DNA from 3 places in the Granulicella arctica genome. Region 2 is predicted to be linked to each of the others. Evidence: predicted binding sites of a transcription regulator. Region 2 holds the regulator's gene; each other region holds the start of a gene.
The links. The regulator LexA, encoded in region 2, represses DNA repair genes until DNA is damaged. The targets are predictions, from matches to a motif close to CANTTCGCTTTTTATTCGC.
Positions count from the first base shown of each region.

Region 1: dinB (DNA polymerase IV) is a predicted target of LexA. The motif match lies at 1,018-1,036, and genes of this name have one in related genera.
Region 3: OHL20_RS01340 (P-loop NTPase family protein) is a predicted target of LexA. The motif match lies at 3,638-3,656, and genes of this name have one in related genera.

Region 1 covers NZ_JAGTUT010000001.1:282,916-288,925, reverse strand. Annotated here, with positions in the region: gene dinB (DNA polymerase IV) at 1-989, opposite strand, end outside; gene OHL20_RS01185 (DNA recombination/repair protein RecA) at 1,141-2,268, shown strand; gene OHL20_RS01180 (DNA polymerase Y family protein) at 2,272-3,780, shown strand; gene OHL20_RS01175 (DNA polymerase III subunit alpha) at 3,773-6,010, shown strand, end outside.
Region 2 covers NZ_JAGTUT010000002.1:314,358-320,367, reverse strand. Annotated here, with positions in the region: gene OHL20_RS21345 (alpha/beta fold hydrolase) at 50-916, shown strand; gene OHL20_RS21340 (alpha/beta hydrolase) at 913-1,602, opposite strand; gene OHL20_RS21335 (M20/M25/M40 family metallo-hydrolase) at 1,662-2,696, shown strand; gene lexA (transcriptional repressor LexA) at 2,859-3,464, opposite strand; gene OHL20_RS21325 (response regulator transcription factor) at 3,726-4,514, shown strand; gene OHL20_RS21320 (sigma-54 dependent transcriptional regulator) at 4,794-6,010, shown strand, end outside.
Region 3 covers NZ_JAGTUT010000001.1:326,930-332,939, reverse strand. Annotated here, with positions in the region: gene OHL20_RS01350 (M14 family metallopeptidase) at 1-2,020, shown strand, start outside; gene OHL20_RS01345 (MFS transporter) at 2,042-3,292, shown strand; gene OHL20_RS01340 (P-loop NTPase family protein) at 3,661-4,698, shown strand; gene OHL20_RS01335 (DNA polymerase Y family protein) at 4,695-6,010, shown strand, end outside.

The DNA of each region.
Region 1 (6,010 bases), on a different contig from region 2:
ATGGCAGTTAGTTCGTTGCAAGAGCAGGGTGGAGACAGAGGAGTTAAGCTGCGGGTGATCGTGGCAAACTCTCTCGTCTTTAGCTTGAGAACGACTGTCCTTGCGCACCGCGCATTTTCGCTTGAACCCCTCCAAACCTTCTCTGCGAGGCGACGGATCAAAAGTTCCGTTTCAGCAAGCGGAATGTCACGCTCGAAGGTGTCTTCTGCAGATATCGACTTGCTTGCTCGATTTGGCACGACCGGATTATGGTCGATCCCACGGGCGAGCTGATGGAGCCGAATCCCGTAGCGTCCAAAGTGAGCCTCCAACTGCGCCAAGTCGAGATTGAACAAATCGCTGATGGTGGCGATGCCGACAGCCTTCATTCGAGACTCGGTGACTTGTCCAACTCCTGGTATCCGCCCTACGGTCAACGGCTGTAAAAAGCTTTGTGCTTCGTGGGGTTGAATAACAAATAGCCCGTCCGGCTTCTTCCAGTCAGAAGCGATCTTCGCCAGAAACTTGTTGGGCGCGACGCCGGCAGACGCGACTAGATTGAGCTCTGCACGTATCTGCTGCCGAATCGTCTTAGCCACGAGGGTTGCAGTGGGCAAGCCTGTTTTGTTTTCCGTCACGTCCAGATACGCCTCGTCGAGAGAGAGGGGCTCGATCAAATCTGTATGGCGTTCGAAAATTCCCCGGATAGCTCGTGAGGCTTCTTTGTAGCGGACGAAGTCAGGCGGGATGAAGACCGCTCCGGGGCAAAGACGCTCTGCCGTAAGCGCGGGCATCGCGGATCGTACTCCAAAACGACGCGCTTCGTAGGAAGCGGCGCACACAACCGAGCGATTGCCTCGCCATGCAACAACGACCGGCCTCCCCCGCAAGTCTGGATTGTCTCTCTGTTCAACGGACGCATAGAACGCGTCCATGTCGATATGCACGATTTTGCGTGGTGTCGGAGCGCCGTTCACAGATAGCGGAATGAGTGGATTCTGGCTCGGCACTCTAGAGACGCTCCTCTCGGAATTGTAAGCGAAGATAAGGCGAAGAACCTAGAGAAACTTATGACTGCACTATGGATTGTGCAAGGTTGACTTCCACCCGGAAGCGCGGAGTATGCTGAGATTTCGTAAGAGAACAAAAGGCGAAAACGCAATGGCACTGCAATCACGAAGCGCGGCTCTACGGCAGGAGATCGAGAGCAGCCTTGCGTCTCGAATTCCCGCCGCCTTATCGCCTCAGGCTGTGCAAGCTCCCCGGCTTCTCCCTATCAGCAATGAGTCTGTAAGCGCCCTACTCGACGGCGGATTGCCCATCGGTGGCATCTGCGAATTTACCGGTCCTGCCTCGGCCGGCAGGACATCGCTTGCTTTTTCTGTTCTGAGTGAAGCGACGGTCGATTCCGCCTGCGCCTACATCGACGTGAGTGACAGCCTTGACCCGAGAAGCGCCGCCGCCGCCGGAGTGCGACTCACGAATCTCCTCTGGGTGCGCTTTTCGGACGGGCAGGAGGCGCGAGCAAGCTCTGCCCAACCCAGCCAATCCGTCATGCCTAAGCGAGATGATGTGGGAGATAGATCGACCCAGCATCACGGTATCCGACACCCACGCACCGAGACGAAGGGCATCGATCGGGCATTAGAGAAGATGCTTATTCAGAAGGCAGAGACGCGGCTCAAGAAGATGGAAGGAACCCCGGGCTTTCCAAACCAAAATCTTAGCCTCGCGGCCGCCTCGGAGGAGCAAATCGCGTTCGAGCATTTCAACGCCCGCCGTGCCGATGCGTCTGATCCTTTACGGCAGATCGACCGCAGAGCTGCGGACGATGCCCGCGAACGCGCCCAATTACCCGCAGTCGTACAGGGCGGGTTGAAACGTGAGACCAAACCGTGGAGCAAGTTGGATAAGGCTCTCCGGACAGCGGACCAGATTCTTCAGGCTGGAGGCTTTCGGGTCGTAGTGCTTGACCTCGTCTCCGTCACCCCAGAGCAAGCACTTCGTATCCCGTCAGCGACCTGGTATCGGTTCAGCCGCGCCGCGCAGGAGGGCGATGCCATCCTGCTCCTCCTGACGCAGGAGCCGTGTGCCAGATCGAGCGCAAAGTGCGTGCTCGACTGTTCCCCCCGCATAGCTGCAAACGAATCAACCCATGTCCTCAGCAGCATGATCCACACAGCGGAAGTCATTCGCCAGCGTGTAGCGAATCCTTACGGTGAAAAAGCACCGGGCCGAGCGGTCGAGTGGAGTTCGACCGCGCCGTGGATGCGCGCGGCGGGGAGATAGCCGATGGAATATGCCGCGATCCACATCCCGGAGTTTCCTGTCGTTGCATGGCTGCGATCGGATGCCGCCGCCCGCTCCCATGCCCTCGCCGTAACCGAGGGCATGACGCCACTCCAGCGTGTTGTCTCCATCAATCGCTCAGCGAGAAACCAAGGCGTCTCGCGCGGCATGAGCAAGGTTCAGGCCGAGGCCATTGGATCATTAATCTTCCGTAATCGTTCTATCGCGGAAGAGACCATATCGTTTGAGGACGTGTTGGAGATCGCCGAGCGGTTCTCCCCACGAATTGAAGCTCTGTCAGGACCGCTCAACAGCTACGCTCAGGCCCATTCGTTATCTGTCTCGCTCCTGATAGATCGCACTGGCACCGAGACATTGTTCGGCACCGCAGAACAGTACGCCCGAAAGCTGAAGTGTGAGTTTGATGCGGCAAGTTTTCCTTGCAGCGTAGCCACTTGCTCGAACGCGGAAGCAAGTCTGCTACTCGCTCGTTCGCATACTGGAGTGATTTGCGTCCAGACAAACGAACTGGCAAAGAGGCTTGCTCCACTGCCCATCTCATTGCTCCGCTGCGATGAAGCCACTTTGACTGTGTTTGGCAGGTGGGGAGTGCGGACGCTTGGAGAGCTTGCGGCACTCCCCGAGACTTCGCTCATCAGTCGCATCGGACAGCAAGCGAGACGCCTGCAGCGTCTCGCTCGTGGCACAGAAGATCATCTGCTTGTACCGGAAGAGGCAGATCTTGTTCTCTCCGAGACCGTGACACTCGATACGCCGCTCGTCCTACTGGACTCGCTGCTCTTTGTCGCCTCGCCGATGTTGGAACGCATCATGCGCCGCGCCATCGAACGTGCCTATGCGCTGAGAAGTCTGACCCTTGGCTTGCAACTGGAGAAAGCCCCAGCCTACGAGCGGCACATCCGTCCCGCAATCGCTACGCAGAACCGCGACTTGTTGCTCAAGCTGCTCAATCTGGACTTGCAAAGCCACCCGCCGTCGGCGGCCATCCTTGGCGTGACGCTCACGGCAGAAGCCGCGCGTCCGCAGACAGCACAGCGCGGCCTTTTCCAAGCCCAGTTTCCAGAGCCGGACAAGCTCGACATCCTCCTCGCAAGACTCCGCTCGATTGCCGGCGACCACAATGTAGGCACACCGGAACTAAGAAACAGTCATCGTGACGATGAAGTCACAATGACATCGTTTCGTCCCAGTGTCCTCACTCCGGGCGCGTCCGTGTCGAAGCCGTCATGTCTTGCGCTTCGCAGGTTCCGTCCGGCCCAGCCCGTCCGGGTGTCGTTGAAGAACGGAACGCCGTCACTTCTTTTCTGGCAGGGCGGACGACTAGACCTTGCCGAAGTTAAAGGCCCTTGGCAGTCGAGCGGTTATTGGTGGGATGGTCGAACATGGGAAGCTGACGAATGGGATGCCGTCGTTGTGCAGCCCCTCTACGCCCTCCGCCTTCGTTATGAACGCGCACCGAAGGCGTGGACTATCGCAGGTGTGTATGACTGAGCACTATGTTGAGTTCCACGCCCGCTCTGCTTTCTCCTTCCTTGAAGGAGCTTCGCTCCCCGAGGCTTTGGTAGAGCAGGCCGCCAATCTTGGAATGCCTGCCCTCGGCATCCTCGACCGCGACGGCCTCTACGGAGCGCCACGTCTTTACACCACCGCGAAGAAGTTGGGGCTGCGCTCTCACGTCGGAGCTGAGATATCCGTTAGCGATCTTGGTTTGCAGGTGCAACCGGCAGAGTGGCAACCGCATACGATTCCTCAAAGACCAGTGCGGCTTAGCCTTCTCTGCGAATCGCAGACAGGCTATCGCAATCTCTCGCAGCTCATCACCGGGTACAAGCTCAGGCAGAAGACGAAGGGGGAGGGCGTTGCCACGCTTCGTGAGGTCAAGGAGCGGTGTGAGGGATTGGTTTGTTTGACCGGCGGCGATGAAGGACCGCTTGCCGCCGCACTCGAAAGAGGTGGCATGGATGAAGGACGGCGCCTGCTACGCTCACTCGTTCAGACCTTCGGCCCGAACAACGTGTACGTCGAACTCCAACGCCACCGCATCCGCGAACAGGAAGCCCGCAACGAAGCCGCAGTCTCCCTCTCGTACGAGTTTCGTCTTCCCATTCTTGCGACGAACGGCGTCAACATGGCGACCGCTTTAGAGCGAGAGGTACTTGATGTGTTGACTACTATTCGCCATCACACATCGCTTGACGCGGCCGGTCTGCTCTTGCAGCACAACGCAAACCGTTATCTCCGGTCAGCGCAGGAAATGGCCGCGCTTTACAAAGACATTCCCCAGGCCATCGCCGAGACACGCGAGCTGTCGTCCCGCCTCCAGTTCGAGATGAAGGACATGGGATACCAGTTCCCGCTCTACCCAGTCGGCGACGAGACGATGGATAGCTTCCTCTACAAGAGGACGATGGAGGGAGCGCTCAAGCGCTACGGCGCAAAGAGCAGCGCCAGCCTTCGCAAGCGCGCAGAGAAGCAGGTTGAGAAAGAGCTTGCGCTCATCGCCAAGCTGGGGCTCGCTGGATATTTCCTCATCGTGTGGGACATCGTTGAGTTTTGCCGGAAGAACGGCATCCTTGTACAAGGCCGAGGCTCCGCCGCCAACTCCGCTGTCTGCTACGCACTCGGCATCACCGCAGTTGATCCGGTAGGAATGGAGCTGCTCTTCGAGCGTTTCCTGTCCGAGGTGCGCGGAGAGTGGCCAGACATCGACTTGGATCTTCCTTCGGGGGAAGACCGCGAGAAGGCGATCCAGTATGTTTATACCCGGTACGGCCAGTTGGGAGCCGCGATGTGTGCGAACGTCATCACCTATCGCGGCAAGTCGGCGGCTCGCGAGGTTGGAAAATCGCTGGGCTTCGATGAGGCCACGCTGACCCGCCTTACCCGGCTCGTCAGTGCGTGGGAGTGGAAGGGCGCGACCGACACGATGCAGGAGCAGTTCCGCGTTGCCGGATTCGACCTCGCGCATCCTCGCATCGCCAAATATCTAGAGCTTTCGATTCGGATGCTCGACTTGCCGCGCCATCTGGGGCAACACTCAGGCGGCATGATTATCGCGCAGGGCCAACTGGCTTCCGTTGTTCCCATCGAACCGGCGAGTATGCCCGGTCGCAACGTCATCCAGTGGGACAAGGAAGATGTCAGCGATATGGGCCTCATCAAGGTAGACCTGCTTGGCCTTGGCATGATGGCAGTCCTCAAGGACTGCACCAATCTCATTCCGCAGCACTACGGCAAGGCCGTAGACATCGCACAGATACCTCACGACGACCGGCAGGTGTACGCATCGCTCCGTAAGGCCGACACCATCGGATTGTTTCAAGTCGAATCGCGAGCGCAGATGGCCTCGCTCCCTCGCAACAATCCTGACAAGTTCTACGACCTCGTGGTGCAGGTCGCAATCATCCGCCCAGGCCCCATCGTCGGCAAGATGATGAACCCCTATATGGAGCGGCGTCAGGGAAGGCAGGAGATCACCTATCCGCATCCGCTTTTAGAGCCGGTGCTTCGCCGGACTCTCGGCGTTCCACTTTTTCAGGAACAGTTGCTCCGTATCGCCATGACCATCGCGGACTTTACTGGAGGCGAGGCCGAGGAGTTGCGCCGCGCCCTTGGAAGCCGCCGATCAGCCGACAAGATGCGGGCTTTGGAGATCAAGCTCCGTGACGGCATGAATAAGAATCAGGTCGGACTTCCAGCCCAGGAGGAGATCATCCAGTCG
Region 2 (6,010 bases):
CACATCGAGATAGGAAGCAGCTGCAACTGCAGCAGTAGCAGGAACAATTGTGATTGAGGATCTGTTCGTATCGACCAATGGAATGCGTGTTCACCTGCAACGTTCGGGTGAGGGAGCGCCGCTGCTGCTGCTTCATGGTCTTGTGGGTTCGGCTCGCAACTGGCAGCAGAATATCAACTTCCTGGCGCAACATGCGACGGTCTATGCGGTCGACCTCTTCAATATGGGTGAATCGGAGCGAGTGGCTGGACTTGATGCAGGGCTTGAGGCTACCGCGGACGGCTTGGCAGGATTGATGGATGCGCTTGGGATTGCACAGGCTGACGTATCCGGACATTCTCACGGCGGCGCGGTTGCAATGATGCTGGCCGCTCGGCATCCAGAGAGGGTTCGAAAGCTGATCCTCTTTGCCCCGGCAAATCCTTTCTGCGACTTCGGACATCAGCTCATCCGCTTCTACCAGAAGCCAATCGGGCGCTGGTTTGCGCGACAGGTTCCGATGCTGCCGAGACGCCTGAAAGCTACCGCTCTGAGCCGGATGTACGGCGATCCTTCGCGGGTTGTCGACGGAACGCTCGAGGGCTACATCACAGGCCTCAAGATTCCCGGGACGATGGATCATATTCTCGCGATTCTGCGGAGCTGGTTTGACGATATGCGTGCGTTACGGCTTGTGCTTGGTGGTCTGGCAGAGAAACCAACCTTGTTGATCTGGGGTGATCTTGATCGGACGGTCGGTCTTCCTTCAGCTCACAGGCTGCAGGAGATCCTGATGCGCTCGAAGCTGCTGGTGTTTCCGGGAGTTGGTCACATCGCTTTTGCGGAGATGCCGGATGAGTGCAATCGGGCGATGCGTGATTGGCTCGCCGACGGAAGTTCGGTGATGCTAATGCCTGCGAGTCACCGAGCAGCCTAGCTGAGTTGGAATTGCTTCTGAAGCCAGGTCTGCATCTCGTGACGCATGACGTCGAGCTTTGCTGCTGGTGAACCTGGAACTCCCTGAAAGAAATGGTCTGCGCCTTCGATCCAGACCATATGTTTGGGATCAGGTGCGGTTTCGAGGACCTCTTCCATCACGTCACGCGGACCGAACTCATCGTGATCGCCGCTGAGGAAGAGCTTGGGTTCGACGCACTTGGGCAGGAAGCCGTAGGTATAATCGCGATGCTCGGCGCGAACGGGAAGGCCCAGGCCGATCAGACCTTTCACGCGTACATCGCCACAGCAGGCGCGCAGACCGACGTGGGAGCCGAACGAGAATCCGGCGAAGATGATGGGGAGCTTGAGATTGTGCTCGAGCCAGCTTAGAGCGGCGCGAACGTCGTTCTGCTCACCATGACCGTTGTCGAAGGTGCCTTCGCTGAGGCCAACTCCGCGGAAATTGAAGCGCAGAACGGGAAGGCCAAAGCTGGAGAAGACCTTCATGGCGTTGTAGACGACCTTGTTATGCATCGTCCCACCTGCTGGTGGATAGGGATGACAGACCATTGCGGCGTAGGGCGCATCTTCGCTACCGGTGTTGAGGACGGCTTCGAGTTTGCCGTCTGGACCGTAGAGGTTATCGATCGAGCGGATCTGGGAAGCGGTTTCGGTAGGGCTCATCTCTTTGAGTCTAACCGCGGAAGCGTGGCTGTAATGCTTGTCGGGTATTCTGAAGTTCCATGGCTATCGACCCGATTGCGCTCACGAAACAGCTTGTCGACATCGACTCGACGACGTATCACGAAGGATTGGCTGGTGCATTTCTGTATGAGTATCTGACAAAGCAGAAGTATGCAGTAGAGCGGCAGGCGGTTTCGCAGCCTGAGCTTGCATTGACGCCGGGCGGAGGCGAAGGGGAACGGTTCAATCTCTATGCTGCTCTGCCTGGAATCACCCCGGATGTTGTGCTGTCGACGCACATGGATACGGTTCCTCCATTCTTTGGGTGTACTGAAGACGATGAGTTTCTGTATGGACGCGGAACGTGTGATGCGAAGGGGATCATCGCGGCCCAGGTTGCGGCGGCGGATCGGTTGCGGGAAGCGGGCGTGAAGGTTGGGCTGCTGTTCGTGGTTGGGGAAGAGCGGGATTCGGCTGGGGCACTTGCGGCGAACACGACTCCGAAGGGTGCGCGGTTCCTGATCAACGGTGAGCCGACGGACAATCGACTGGCCCTGGCGACCAAGGGCGCTTTGCGGGTTGAGCTGCGGGCCAGCGGAAAGATGGCCCACTCGGCCTATCCGGAGCTGGGCGACTCGGCTATCGACAAGCTGCTTGCGTCGCTGCACGACATCATGGCGCTGGACCTTCCGGTTGAGCCTGAGATTGGCCCTTCGACTGTCAATATTGGGCTGATTTCGGGTGGTCGAGCGCCGAATGTGATCGCGGACAAGGCTGAAGCTCATCTGTTGATTCGAACTGTTGGACCTTCTTCGGACGTCAAGGATCTGATTTTAAAGGCTGTTCGCAACCGGGTCGAGGTTACCTTCTCGCTGGATCTCAGCTTTGTGCGGATGCGGAGAGTAGGTGATTTGCCGACGATGGTGGCCAAGTTCGCTACCGACATTCCGACGCTGACGAACTGGGGGGAGCCGTTTCTGCTTGGGCCGGGAAGCATCCATGTAGCGCATACGCCGGATGAGCGGATCAGCAAGCGGGAGTTGCTGGAGTGTGTGGACTTGTATGTCGGGCTGGCCACAAGTCTTGTGGACTAGACCTTAGAGTTTTTTCAAAAGTCCAAAGTCGTCAAAACATTGGACTTAGGTCTGGACCGCAAGTGGACCTGCGCGCTTGATCGACCGTGTCACGGCGATTAGAGGGGTCTAATTGGGCCTCTGTTTGTCAAACAGGCTACTTTATATTCAGAGGAATGGGGCTCAGGCGTACTTGCGCAAGACGCCCAGGACCTTGCCCTGAATGTTGACCGTGGCAGCGGGAGCATAGATCGGCGCCATCTCCTTGTTGGAGGGTTGGAGGCGGATCATGGCACCTTCTCGGTAGAAGCGCTTGAGGGTGGCATCGGCTCCGTCGATGAGGGCGACGATGATCTCACCTTCGCGTGCGGTGCTGGTGCGCTCGACCAGAACATAGTCACCGTTGACGATGTGCTCGTCGCGCATGGAATCGCCCCGGACCTCCAAAGCGAAGACCTCGCGATTGCCAATGATGTCTCCAAGGGAGATGGTCTCAGCGGTCTCGATGGCCTCAACGGGTTTACCGGCGGCGATGCGACCGAGTAACGGCAGGCGATCAAAGCCCTTTTTGCTGGAACGGGCGGGCAGAACGTCGATCGAGCGGCTGCGATTATGAGCGCGCTGTAATAGACCCTTGTTCTGGAGGTTGGTGACGTGCTTGTGCACGGTGGCAAGGGAGCTGAGGTTAAGTCCCTGGGCAATCTCTTCATACGAAGGGGAGTAGCCGTTTTTGGTCGTGAAGCCGGAGAGAAAGTCCATGACCTCTTTTTGCCGCCGCGTGATAGCCATGGCGTGATTGTAGCGAATAAAAAGCGAAGTGGAAATGTTTGTTGTTGCACAACGCGAGATTTAGCGACATGAGCCTGCGTAGTTAATCCGACCTGTCATTCCTCTTTTGGGATGGAAGCGTAGTTCAGTTTGCACGAATCCTGTTGCAGATCGCGCCTTGAAGCACCAAGGTAATAAAGCAACACCCAAGACGGTAACTGAGGTGTTCTGTGGAAGTGTGGAAAAGAAGGTTGTTTTAGCAAACTATCGAGGGACATACGCATGCGGGTTTTGATTGTTGAAGATGATGCTGCCTTAGGGTTATTTCTGCAACGGGGACTGCAACTAGAGGGACACCAGATTGAATGGGTAGGAGATGGAGAGGCGGCTGTGGCCACTCTCGAATCGTCACAATTCGACCTTGTGATTCTGGACCTCGGGCTGCCGCGACGGGATGGGGTCGAGGTGCTGACAGAGCTTCGGTCGCGATGCAAGCGGACGGCGGTTCTGGTGCTGACGGGGCGCAGCGGAGTCGAGGAGAAGGTGAAGTGTCTGGATCTGGGGGCGGATGATTGCCTGTTAAAGCCGTTCAGTTTTCACGAGTTACGAGCACGGTGTAAGGCGCTGCTGCGACGGCGGGAACAGTTTGCCGATCCTGTGCTGCGACACGGCAATGTGGAGTTGAACCGGATGACGCGCAAGGTAATGCGTGGCGCGCGAGCGGTGGAGCTAACGGGTAAGGAGTTCTCCCTGTTGGAGTTTCTGCTGGCGCGGAAAGGCCAGTGCTGCTCACGTGGGGAGTTGCTCCGGGACGTGTGGCAGATGGCCCCGGATGCGGGGACGAATGTGGTGGATGTGTACGTGAACTATCTCCGAAAGAAGCTTGGTGCTTCTGAGGCTGAGCTTGCGTTTGGCGGCGTGCAGGCAGGGGAGTTCCTGATCGAGACGGTTCGCGGTGAAGGCTATATGGTGGGCGGCCCGACCCGTAAGAAGCCAGTACGCGCGGTTCGATCGCAGGTGCTGTTTGGACAGATGCCGCTACAGATGGTTGGACAGCAGGTAGGAGCGTGAACGCGACGGGCAGGGAAGGCAGCTTGCGGCAAGAGGGAACGCTGGGTGACGTTGCCCAAGCTCTCCACGAGATGTGCCAGCCGCTTACTGCGCTGCAGTGTCGACTTGAGATCGGGCAACTGAACGAAGAGGCCGGATTGATCGGAACTGGCTTAGCTGCAGCGCGAAGGAAAGTCGGAGACGGACTATTTGCGGAGTGTCTAAGAGAGTGCAATCGCTTGAGTACGACGGTGATTGCGATGCGGTCGGTGATCCAACAAGCGATGGAACGAGAGAGGGTTGGGTGATGGGATGGCGGCTGGACAGACTGTACTTGGGCAGGTAGCGGGAAGACCGGGACCAGCGATGGTTGGCGGGCGTGAGTTTGCGGCGATGCGGACGGTAGTGCTGGTGAGTGCGGACGCCGGGCTGCGTGGACGGTTGCGAGCGACCCTGACGGGCCTGCGGTGGCAGGTCCGCGAGGCAAGCGGAGGGGCTGAGGCGATGGGCCATTTAGAGATGGCGCGGGCTGAGGCGATGTTGCTGGATAGCTGGCTGCCGGATCTTGAAGTGGGCGAGTTTGCGGGACAACTGCGGCTGCTGTACCCGGCGATGGACCTGGTGCAGGTGGATGGCGGAGTGGAGAGTGGAGGGGCGCGCAGTCCGCGACGCAATGAGCTGCTGCATGCGCTGCGGGAGTCGCAGGATGGGTCGGAGATGGAGGCCCCGGTGAGCCGGCCGGAGCATACGGCGGTGCAGACCCAGAGTGTGCAGATGCCGTTGCTCGAAGATATGAGGGTTCGGCAGACTGGACCGCCGGACGAGGTATTGATTGCGGGGATGGTGGGGCGGAGCGAACCCATGCGGGAGTTGGCGCGGCTGATCCGGCTGGTGGCTCCGCGGACGGCTACGGTGCTGATCGAAGGAGAGACGGGGACGGGCAAGGAGGTAGTGGCGAAGGCGCTGCATCGGCTCAGTGCGCGGGCTTCAAGGGCGTTTACGGTGCTGAACTGCGCGGCTATTCCCGAGACGCTGCTGGAGGCGGAGTTGTTCGGCCATGCTCGCGGCGCGTTTACAGGGGCGGTGCAATCGCGCACGGGACGGATTGAGGCGGCTGATGGAGGCACGCTATTTTTGGACGAGATTGGCGAGATGCCGCTGGCGCTACAGGCGAAGATGCTGCGGTTTCTAGAGACAGGCGAGCTGCAACGGGTGGGCGATAACGAATTGACGCGGGTCGATGTGCGGGTGATCGCGGCGACACACCAGCCTTTGGAGAAACGCGCGGAGGAGCGGCTGTTTCGGTTGGACCTTTATCATCGGCTGGCTGTATTTCCGGTGGAGGTGCCAGCGCTGCGGGAGCGTATGGATGACCTGCCTCTGCTGATTGACCATTTTCTTGAGCAGATGGGACAGACGATGCCGCAGAAGAAGATCTCCGCTGCAGCGGTGGCGAAGCTACAGGAGCATGGCTGGCCGGGGAATGTCCGAGAGCTGATGCACGTACTGGAACGAGG
Region 3 (6,010 bases), on a different contig from region 2:
GGATCACTATCAGAACGAAACGCTGCCGCGCATCTTTGAGCTGGTACGAAAGCAGAATGAAGGCAAGCCGAAGATTGAGTTTCAACCGCTGTTCGATACGTTGCGCATCGATATGCATCTGAGCGAACCGGACTACAACTTGGGTCTCGACCAGGAGCGGATCTCGTCGCTGGAGTCGCTGCAGGAGGATGCGCTTTTTGCTACGCAGAACTCCTTCTACATGTTTGGTGACCTGATCTCGACTGGCTCGATGGACTATATGGGGCGCATACTTCCTGTCGCTCATAAGTCTGAAGAGGGCAAGGATGGGCATGTGCGGGTGGAGTTCTATGCAAAGGATGCGTCACGGCCACATGTGATGCTGGCGTGGCATGAAAAGGCCGACGATGCCGAAAAGCATCGTGAGCGTGACTTGCCGCTGATCGCGAATACGAACCCGCGTCTGGTGGGTCTGCGCCTGCATGCTGGTGCGGACGGGCTCGACTCGTTGACATGGCAGTTGCCGGTCGCGAGCAACGAGGACAAGTTCGAAGAGTGGCGAAAGCTTGTAACAGAGGAGCAACTAGAGCGGACGATTCTGTCGGCGGAGCAGGGAACTGCGCAGCTTGCGTGGCTTGATAAATTGCATGCTGCCGGTCTCTACAAAGATGCACTGGCCTACGCGCATCTGAAGCAGATGAAGGTCGAGTTCTTGTTGCCGCTTGAACTGCATCCGCCGGAGCATACCCGCCGCGAGGTGATTTTGGCGCAGGCAGCGGTTGCGGCGCCTGCGCACAGCAGGCCGCAGATTGCGCAGGTTACTCCTACTCCACTTAAGGCGGATAAGACGTATGTGCAGTGGGATCAACCGATTGACGATCATGAGAACGAGCACCTGATGGCGCGGCTCGCAACCTATCCGGGGGCTGATGTGTACTGGATGGGCCGGAGCTACCTTGGCAATAACATCTGGGCCGGCGACATCATGCTGCCTACGCCTTCGCAGCTTCGTTCGACGGCGAAGGAGACGACGTTGAAGGCGGCCATCATTTACTCCGGCAGACAGCATGCCAACGAGGTTTCGAGTACAAGTCACATTCAGCGGCTCGCGGAGGAACTTGTAACTGATCCGGAGCGGCGCAATGATTTGAAGAAGGTGAATGTCGTTGTGCATCCGATCACCAATCCCGATGGTGCGGAGCTTGCGATTGACCTAGCGGAGATCACTCCCGACAACATGCTTCATGCTGGCTATCATGCTTCGTTGACTGCAGACGTTGTGACGGCACAGTGGGATGAGGATCCTATCTATCCTGAGTCGCGGACGCGGCGCCAGCTATGGGAGGCCTGGTTGCCGGATGCGTTTCTTAACCCGCATGGCTATCCTTCGCATGAGTGGGTGCAGCCGTTCTCGGAGTATTCGGCCTGGGTAATTCAACGCAACCAGGCGGAGCTTGGACGTGCATGGTGGATTCCTCGTGGATGGTTTACGAGCCTGAACTATCTTGGGGACGAGGAGCATGAGCAGAGTAAGACGGTTACCTACGCGTTGCGCGACTACATTGTTGATGGGATGGTGAAGGCTCCCGGAGTTCTGGACCTGAGTACGCGCATGAATGCACGATACTTCCGCTTTGGACAGCAGTGGGATGATCGGGCGTTTCAGCAGCCAATCTATAAAGGCATTCGTGTCTACATGGCCGTTGCGGGAAGTACGCCTACTGCGAAATCCCAGGCCTTTCTGAGCCGCTTTCCTGATGTGACCTATGACGATGGGTATACCGAAGCTCCCGATGAGACGGCGCGCGGGCCGTATCTCCATCTTGTCGCCGGTGCAGGGCTCGCCTACGACCATGCTCATCTGAAGTACCTGGTTGATGGTAAGTTCAAGATCAAGCGCACGCAGAAGGAATTTTTCGATGGTGTGCAGTGGACGGTCACGCGGGATCGGCCTGTTCTGGTCGAGGCCCCGAAGGGTGTGGTGACGCCCGGCGCGACCATGGATTCGGCACCAGCGCCGGATGCGACGACGATGCACTAACGGCAGCCTGAAAGGAAGCTCATGTCCCTCGCAGCGACCGCTATCCCTACTCCAAGTAGCTTTTGGCAACTTGCTGCTCAGCCTGCCCGCCGTAATGCGCTTGTGGCGGCTTCGCTCGGATGGATGCTGGACAGCATGGACGTGATGCTTTACTCCATGGTGATTCCGGCTGCACAGAAGGATCTGCATATGTCGTCCGGCATTGCGGGCGGCATCATGTCGCTGACGCTGGTGGCTGCGGCTGCGGGGGGAATTTTCTTTGGGTTCGTCGCGGATCGGCTTGGGCGAACGCGGGCGCTTTCGATGAGCATCCTAATCTACTGTGTGTGTACGGGGTTGTGTGCGTTCGTCCATACCGTGCCGCAGCTTGCTATTTGCCGCATGTTGCTTGGGTTGGGGATGGGTGGTGAGTGGGCTGCTGGAGCGGCGCTTGTGGCGGAGACTTGGCCTGATGAGCATCGTGGCAAGGCTTTGGGTATCGTCCAAAGCTCGTGGGCTATTGGCTATGCGCTTGCGGCACTCGTGGTCGCGCTGGTGATGCCGCACTTTGGATGGCGTGCGGTGTTTCTTGTAGGTATGCTGCCTGCTCTTGTGACTGTGTGGATTCGCCGGAAGGTGAAAGAGCCGGATACATGGACGCCCGAGCCGAAAGAGAACAGCTCGTTTGGGCAGCTGTTTCGTGGATCACTGGGTTACAACATGCTGATCATCACGACGATGAATGCGGCGAGCTTGTTCGCGTGGTGGGGGCTGTTTTCCTGGGTGCCTGCGTTTCTTTCGATGCCGGTTTCAAAGGGTGGTCATGGGCTGAACATCGTGCATACGGCTAGTTGGACGATCCTGATGCAGGTAGGAACTTTTCTCGGCTACACGAGCTTCGGCTATCTTGCAGACCGCTTTGGACGCAAGCTGATCTATATTTCTTACCTGCTGATTGCGGCGTGTGTGGTTCCACTCTATGCGCTGGCTGTGGGGAGTATGGCGCTGCTGCTGCTGGGCCCGGTTATCGGATTTTTTGGATCGGGATACTTCAGCGGGTTCAGTGTGATTGCGAGCGAGGCTTTTCCGACTCCGCTACGAGGACGAGCTATGGGCTTTGCGTACAACCTCGGGCGCGTCGTGAGTGCTGCTGCGCCGTTCACAATTGGAAAATTTTCTGAGACGCACGGGATGGGCTCGGCGTTGGTTCTCACTTCGGCTGGATTTCTGGTGGCTGCGGCGACAGCATCCGGATTGCGTCGGCCGACTATTCAATGGCCTCAAGCCCCATAGTTAGCCCCAAAATCCCAAGGCCACTCCCCAAGTCAATAACGGCATGACGCAGCCTGTGGCCCTCCCGACCTCCACGCTCCAGTCTTTGATGGGCAAGATCAAAATCAATCAGAGATCTGCGCAAGCGGTGAGCTTACTAGCGGATACTGAGTATTTTATCGCTGACCTACAAGTTCACCGTTCTTACGGATCTCGAAGTTTTCATTTAGCTCATAAGACATCACGCAGCTTTATTAGCGCACCTGATTATTTTTTTTCATATCGCAAGTGGCACTGTTTCATAAGGTTACCTCTTAGATGCACTTATTTTTGTGCAACTGGAATTGTTAGGCCGGGAAACTTTAGGCGAATAATAGGCGAATATGCCTATGCGTTCCGCCTTCGCTGTACGTGCCGAAATCGAGTCAAACCTAGCAAACCGGATCCCTTCTGCGCTCACACCAGCGCCTTGTATCGTTCGGCCCGTCGCACCGACTTGTATCGGTGCGATCGATGAGTTGCTCAACGGTGGTCTGCCACTCGGGGCGATCACGGAGATCGTCGGTCCAGAGTGCTCAGGTGGTGTCTCTCTCGCTCTATCCTTCGTTGCCGGGACCACGCAGGCCGGCAAGGTATGTGCGTGGATCGATGTCTCCGACAGTTTGCACCCTGAGTCCGCTGTCGGGGCGGGCATTGAACCGACTCGACTCCTGTGGGTGCGTTGTGGAGTCCAGGCTGCGAGCCACACGCATGGGCAGCACGCCAGGCGCTTCGTTCTCTCAGATAAGTACCTGATACCGAAGCCGATCAAGCAAGGCTTGCATGGTGGAGGGTTCGGTTCTCATCCACGCGGTGAGGTAAAGGGACTTTCGGAGGCTGTAAGCGGATTGCTGCATCGTGCAGAGACGATCAACCCACGATGTGCTGAGCCGATACGGCGGGTAAGAACCGAGCGAGAGGCGTTTGAACCTCCCCCATTCTTAGCACCGAATAGGCCGCCAGTCGCTCCTGCTAAGCCGTGGGGTCGGATCGAACAAGCTCTCAAAGTGACCGATCTCATTCTGCAAGGTGGGGGCTTCAGTGTCATCGTCCTTGATATGGGCAGCATTGCGCCCGAGTATGTCTCGCGTGTGCCCTTGGCAACGTGGTTCCGTTATAGAGCTGCTGCTGAGCAGAGCCAGGCAAGCATTCTGCTGCTTACCCAACACCCCGCCGCGAAGAGTAGTGCTGGTCTGGTCCTCCGTATGCACTCCGGCGACCGGCTCCAGAGTGACAGGACCGTCTTCACTGGTATTCGCCATCGCGTTGAGGTGACTCGTCAGCGATTCGCGCAAGCTCCTGGCAATATTGTTCCTCTTCGGAAACTTCCCCACCGAGCGAACGCCGCGAGCTGGCAGACGCGCACATCATGGACAGGCCGCACATGACCACGGGTGCAGAACTGTACGCGTGTCTCTATGTGCGGGAGTTGCCTGCGCAGGGACTTCTGCGTCTACGGCCCGAGCTGCGGGACAAGCCTTTCGTGGTCATGGAAGGCGAACCTCCGATGCAGTATGTGTGCTCTCTCAACGCCAAAGCTCGCGGGCTTGGCGTAGCTTATGGCATGACCACGGTTGAGATTGAAACATTTGCTTCGATCGAGACGATTGCTCGTTCACTAAAAGAAGAAGCGACAACCAGGGCTGCCCTCCTCGAATGTGCGGGCATGTTTTCCCCGCGTATCGAAGATTGGAGTACCGCCAAATCTTTTGTATGCGTGGTCGACATTGCAGGCACCGAGAAGCTACTCGGTGCGCCGCGGATGTTGGGGCAGAATCTCTTACGGCATGTTCGAGACCTGGGTATCACGGCTTCACTGACTGTGTGCACAAACGTCCACGCTTCGATGTGTCTCGCTCGCGGCTCCCACCGATCTGCGGTGACCATCATTGAGCCTGGACAGGAGGTTGCTGCGCTCGCAAGCCTACCCTTGGATGTGCTGGACCTCTCGGCGGATCATGCTGAAACCTTTGTGAACTGGGGTATTCATACTCTGGGGATGTTGGCTCTTCTCCCCGAAAAGGAGCTAATCGCACGCATGGGGCAGGACGGAAAACGCCTTCGTAAACTGGCACGGGGAGAGCGGACACAGCTCTTCGTTCCGCATGAGCAAGCGTTCCTGCTAGAGGAGCGAATGGAGCTTGACACGCCTGTTGAGCAGTTGGATTCCTTGCTCTTTGTCATCGGGATGATGCTTCAGCAGCTCATAATCCGTGCGGCGGCAAGGGTGTTGGCACTGGCCTCGGTCACGATCGCTCTTGCTCTTGAAGGTGGATCATCGCACACCCGTTCCGTGCGGCCAGCGCTTCCTACAAATGACCGGCAACTCTGGCTGAAACTGCTTCACCTTGAATTGGAGGCTCATCTTCCACCTGCTGCTATCCTTTCACTCAGCCTTTCAGCAGATCCGGGCAGCACCAGCAAGCTGCAGCTAGGATTGTTCTCCCCTCAGCTACCTGAACCAATGCGCCTGGATGTAACGCTCGCCCGCATCCGCGCCATCGTGGGTGAAGACAACGTAGGAAGTCCTGTTCTAAGAGACACGCACCAAGCAGACAGCTTTGGGATAGAACCATTCAGGGTGACAGATAAACACTCATCCTCGGCCAGCCTTAGCTTTACCTCCTCTGCTATGCGTATCCTCCGGCCCGCTGAGATTGTATTCGTAACGATCTATGGGCAGCGCCCGGTTACCTTCAC